Regions from separate parts of the Paenibacillus sp. P5_B5 genome, predicted to be linked through region 2. Evidence: predicted binding sites of a transcription regulator. Region 2 holds the regulator's gene; the other holds the start of a gene.

Region 1 (3,122 bases), on a different contig from region 2:
TTTGGTTGCTTGGTTTGTCCTCTATAAAACTAGATTTGGTTTACGTCTTCGTGCAGTTGGTGAGCATCCGAAAGCAGCGGATTCCGTTGCAATCAACGTGTTCAAGATGCGGTATATTGGCGTTATGATAAGTGGAGCTTTAGCAGCGATTGGTGGAGCGACAGTCGTTCTGACAACAACAAGTAACTTTTCTCATAACACGATCTCAGGACAAGGCTATATTGCCTTGGCTGCTTTAATTTTTGGTAAATGGAGACCGATTGCAGGTATGTTCGCAGCGTTATTCTTTGGAATTGCGTCTGCACTTAAACCAATTTTCCAAATCTATGGGTTAACCGATTATATCCCAGTAGATTTTATTTACATCTTCCCTTATGCACTAACCCTTCTAGTTTTAGCAGGTTTTGTTGGCAAGACAGTCGGCCCTGCTGCTAACGGTATTCCTTATCAGAAGGGAAATAGGTGACGCTACACATTTGATTTATTGAAATGCGGTGATAAATTTGAGTGACGAAGACAAGCTTCGCAAGATGATCTCTGTTGCACAGTTGTATTATCAGTTGGACTATAGTCAGCAAGATATTGCACGTAAACTCAATGTATCTAGGCCGACTATATCTCGCTTATTGCAACAAGCGAAAACTGAAGGTATTGTGCAGATCAAAATCATGGATCCAACGGATGACAGTGAACAAATCGCTGCTAAACTTAAGGATAAATTTTCACTTCAGAAGGTTATCGTCGTACCAGTTCCGCAATATGAGGAACGAACAGTCAAGCAATATCTAGGAGAAGCGACAGCAGAATATTTATATCAGAATATCAAAGATGAAGATATCCTGGCGACTTCTTGGGGAACAACGTTATATCAAGTGGCAATTCATCTGAAGAACAAATTCGTTAAGAATGTAACTGTCGTACAGCTTAACGGTGGTGTTAGTTATTCAGAAATCAATACTTATGCACACGAAATTATGCAGCTATTCGGTTCTGCATTTAATTCGAATCCTCACTATTTGCCTTTACCTGCGATTGTTGATAACCAGCTCGTCAAAGAGACCATTGAGTCAGATCGACATATACGCAAAGTGCTTGATTTAGGTAAAAGCGCGAATATCGCCTTGTTTACAGTAGGAGTACCTACAGCAGATTCGGTACTGATTAATACCAAATATTTTTCCGATGACGATCTGCGAATGATTCATTCCAAAGCGGTTGGTGATATTTGTTCAAGGTATATCGATATGCAGGGCCAAATTTGCAGTGAGGAAATGAATCAACGCACAATCGGAATCGATCCTAAAGAACTACACAAAAAGGAACAATCGATCCTGGTATGCGGCGGACCGAAGCGAGTAGATGCGATTTATGGGGCGCTTATGGGTGAATATGCGAACATATTGATTACGGATAATTACACGGGTCTTTCAATCTTAAATAAATGATTAACAAGGTATAAACGTCAGAAGCACATAGTCGCTTTCTGACGTTTCTTTATGTAAATTCATCAATTTCATAATCAGGTAATTAATAATATTTTAAAATGTAAGCGGTAACAGTTTCTAAGTTGTGATTATTTTCACATACTAACAATTCTCCCATCTATATAATTAGTCGTGTAGAGGAGTTACACTACAATGATCTAACTAGAAACTAAAGTGAAACCTACGTTTAAAGAAACTTGTGAAAAATTTCACGTATTATTTTTTTTAGACGAATAATTATAATTGGAGGAGAGAGAAAATGACTACAGTTACAGGGAAAGAGACTACTAAAGTGGTATCCGCAGAAGAGCAAATTAATGGACTCGTGCAGAAAGCAAAGAAAGCGCTTGGTGAGTTCATGGCTCTAAATCAGGAGCAGATCGATGAAATTGTTCATGCGATGGCAATAGCGGGATTAGATCAGCATATGGTACTTGCTAAACTAGCGCATGAAGAAACTAAACGTGGTGTTTATGAAGATAAAATTATCAAGAACATCTTTGCTACTGAATATGTATATCATAGTATCAAGTATGATAAAACAGTAGGTGTAATTGATGACAATCCTTATGATAACTGTCAGAAAATCGCTGAACCTGTCGGTATTGTTGCAGGGGTAACGCCTGTTACCAATCCAACATCAACTACAATGTTCAAGTCTTTAATCTCAATCAAAACTCGTAATCCAATCATTTTCGCTTTCCATCCATCTGCACAGAAGAGTTCATCAGAAGCAGCTCGTGTTGTTCGTGATGCTGCAATTGCAGCTGGAGCTCCTGAAAACTGCATTCAGTGGGTTGAAGCTCCTTCCATTGAAGCTACAAATGCCTTGATGAATCATCCGAACGTTGCGCTCGTACTTGCAACTGGTGGATCTGGTATGGTGAAGGCAGCTTATTCAACTGGTAAACCTGCACTTGGTGTAGGCCCTGGTAACGTTCCTTGCTTCATCGAGAAATCGGCTAATATTGAGCAAGCCGTAACTGATTTAATTCTTTCCAAAACATTCGATAACGGTATGATCTGTGCATCTGAACAATCTGTTATTATTGAAAAACCTATATATGAAGAAGTTAAAAAACTAATGATCGCCAAAGGCTGCTATTTTACGAACAAGGAAGAAACGGTTAAATTATCTAAACTAGCTATCAAGCCAGAATCCTGTGCCGTAAATGCAGATATCGTCGGTCAACCAGCAGCGAAGATCGCTGAAATGGCAGGAATTAAAGTTCCGCAAGACACCAAAATTCTTGTTGCAGAAATAGATGGAGTAGGGCCTAAGTTCCCATTGTCTGCAGAAAAATTATCTCCAATTCTTGCTTGCTACAAAGTAAATAACGCAGATGAAGGTATTACTCGAGCAGTAGAAATTGTCAGGTTTGGTGGAATGGGTCACTCTTCTGTAATTCATAGTAATAATGATGGAGTGATCTCAGAATTCGGTTCACGACTGCAAACAGGTCGTATTATTGTTAACTCTCCATCAACACATGGTGCAATTGGTGATATCTATAATACGAACATGCCTTCCTTGACACTTGGTTGCGGTTCTTATGGTGGTAATTCAACAGCATCTAATGTTACGGCGGTGAATCTCATTAACGTTAAACGTGTAGCACATCGTACGGTTAATATGCA
Region 2 (3,122 bases):
GAGAATGAAGGCGACAGATTAATGCGTGAGGGCATTCGTGAAATCTTTATACATAGAAAAGATCCTTACGAGGATTTTAAGCTTAAAGAAATCTATGAGCGCCTTGAGGAAACAACAGATTCTTGCAAAGACGTCGCTAATATTCTCCACGGCGTTGTGTTACGCTACTCTTAAGTAGCTACGAAACTTAGGAGGAGATCATGGACAACAGTTTACTCGTCATTATCATCATTGTGATACTCGCATTAGGATTCGATTTTATTAACGGTTTTCATGATACGGCTAATGCCATTGCAACATCAATATCAACACGTGCCCTCCCCCCTAAAGTAGCTGTTCTTTATGCAGCAGTGCTTAACTTTATTGGAGCAGTCATCTTTTCTGGGGTAGCCAAAACGATTGGTGGTTCAATTGCTGATCCGTTCAGTGTAGATAATGGACTTTATATCGTTATAGCAACCCTGATCGCATCAATTTTTTGGAACCTGCTTACATGGTATTATGGCATTCCATCTTCCTCATCACATACGTTAATTGGTGCGCTTGCTGGTGCTGTTATAGCAGGGGCTGGCTGGGATGCAGTAAACTTAGGTGGTTTCGGTAAAATTATTGCGATTTTATTGCTATCCCCAATTATTGCCTTTACTGCAGGCTTTATTATGATGACAATTATCAAGTATTTGGTACTTTGGAAAGGAAATTCTTCCCGAACTAAGCTTAATCGGGTATTTCGTTTTTTCCAAATTATATCTGCTGGACTACTATCGTTCTCGCACGGGGGTAATGATGCTCAGAAAGCAATGGGTATCATCGTCTTTGCACTAGTAGCAGGCGGATTCCAAACCGATCTTGAAGTGCCACTTTGGGTTAAAATTCTAGCTGCCACAGCAATCGGTCTAGGAACTTCAATTGGTGGTTGGAAAATTATCAAAACAGTTTCATCCAAAATCATCAAAATTGAACCAATCAATGGCTTTGCTTCAGATTTAACATCGTTTGTTGTTATCCAAACGTCAACATTCTTGAATATGCCATTATCAACAACTCATGTCATCACATCTGCCATCATTGGTACAGGTAGTGTTATTCGTTTCCATGAGGTGAAATGGGCTACTGTTATTCGAATGATCATCACATGGCTAATCACAATCCCTATTTCAATGGTACTGGGTTACCTACTATACAAAGTCATGTTCGGATGGGTATTATAAATTACAACCTTTAGAAGACGACCTAATGGACGTCTTTTTTTGTTGATTCATTTACTTTCTAATTAACAAAAAAGGTAGCAACTTCAAATAATGAAGATGCTACCTTATTCATTTTATGTGCTTATTCTAAATAATAAGCTAAGCTTTGGAGATCTGTTGTAAAGTCAGCATGATGAACGCGGATGTTATTAGGAACCTTAATTATTACAGGAGCAAAATTCAGTATAGCTTCTACTCCCGCTTCAACAAACTGTGTAGCCACTTGTTGTGCAGACACGGAAGGAACCGTAATAATACCAATACGAATTTGAAGTAATTTAATCGTTTCCTCGATCTGCTCCATTGGTTGTACAATTAAATTGTTAACCACTTTGCCATGCTGCTCAGGATTAGAATCGAATACAGCAACTATTTTCATCGAATCCTTAAGATACGTATTGTAGTTACATAATGCACGACCTAAGTTACCAGCACCTACAAGTGCAACAGATAATGTCTTGTCCAGCTTCAGAATTTGACGTATTTTTTCAATTAAGAAAAGCACATCATATCCAATTCCTTTTTTGCCAAATTCCCCAAAATAAGCTAAATCTTTGCGAATTTGTGCTGGGTTTAAATTAAGCTTTTGTCCTAAATCCTGTGATGAAACCGTAAGCACATTATTAGTAGCTAACTCACTCAAGAACCGTAAATAAATTGGCAGTCTGCGAACAACTGCATCAGATATTTTCATCGATTTCAAGAAGATTCTCTCCCATCCATTGTTGGATACTAGGTACAATTTGGGAGGTATACATAGATTCGATCTTCGGACCTGGTAGTGAATAAAGAAAATTTCTCCCATAACGTGTCTCAATAACTCTTGTATCATAAATAATTACGACACCTTTATCTCGGGACGAGCGAATAAGCCGGCCAAAGCCCTGCTTAAACCGAATTACAGCTTGCGGTACGGAAAATTTCATAAATGCATTTTTATTTTGTTTCTTGAGGTTCTCGCATTTAGCTTCCACTAACGGATGACTTGGCGGTTGAAATGGAAGTCTTACAATTGCCAAACATGTAAGCGCATTACCGGGAATGTCGACTCCCTCCCAGAAAGAACTAGTTCCAAGTAATACACTTGACTTACCTTCTTGAAATAAACGAGTTAATTTACTGCGATTTCCACTATCCACCCCTTGGCCAAGCACTCCAATACCATGAGGTTTAAGTCGTTCCCTCAATTCTCCATGAACTTGTCGCAACATTTTGTTTGATGTAAATAATACTAGTAAACGCCCCCTTGTGGCAAGTGCAACTTCATAAAGTGATCCAATTAGTTTATCAATAAACAGAACATCTCCGGACGAACCTTTAATTCCAGGGAAGTCTCTAGGAACACATACAAGCGCTTGCTCACGATATTTAAAGGGGGAAGGAAGCATAACCGTACGCAGCTTATCTTCATCATTCTCTTCGTTAAATCCTAGCTGTGAAGCTGTGTATTGAAACGATTTATCTACCGAGAGAGTTGCTGATGTCATAACAACGCTTGCTTTTTTATCAAAAACATATTCCTGCATGAGCTTACTAACATCAATAGGCACACAACTTAGAAGGATGGAGCTCTTCTTATTATTCAAGCCTCCTTCTATCCAATATACAAAACTATTGTCCTTCATTTCCATGAAAATTTTCATATTATCACGACATTGTGCGATTTCTTTCACATATCCATTAAAATCAGTAAGAAAAGCTTGTAAATCATATTCATCTTGATAATCTTTGATCTTATTCATTAATTTATCTAACGCTTTAAGTAGATCTCCTAGATCCTCTTGCAAATCATCAGACATTTGACTTAAGTTAGACCAGTTTGCGGGTAATGATTCCGATTTAATTCGGAGCACATATTGTCCTGTATCCTGC

What was found. The regulator Rex, encoded in region 2, represses fermentation and respiration genes when NADH is low (regulators of the CRP and FNR family bind a similar motif). The targets are predictions, from matches to a motif close to TTGTGAAATATTTCACAA.
Region 1: the regulator Rex is predicted to act here: its motif matches at 1,682-1,699, upstream of adhE (bifunctional acetaldehyde-CoA/alcohol dehydrogenase).

What each region holds. Positions count from the first base shown of each region.
Region 1 is NZ_JBFULK010000010.1:149,298-152,419, forward strand. It holds gene AC1DOK_RS14810 (ABC transporter permease) at 1-466, shown strand, start outside; gene AC1DOK_RS14815 (sugar-binding transcriptional regulator) at 531-1,445, shown strand; gene adhE (bifunctional acetaldehyde-CoA/alcohol dehydrogenase) at 1,744-3,122, shown strand, end outside.
Region 2 is NZ_JBFULK010000001.1:333,751-336,872, reverse strand. It holds gene AC1DOK_RS01745 (DUF47 domain-containing protein) at 1-174, shown strand, start outside; gene AC1DOK_RS01740 (inorganic phosphate transporter) at 201-1,211, shown strand; gene AC1DOK_RS01735 (redox-sensing transcriptional repressor Rex) at 1,333-1,953, opposite strand; gene dinG (ATP-dependent DNA helicase DinG) at 1,931-3,122, opposite strand, start outside.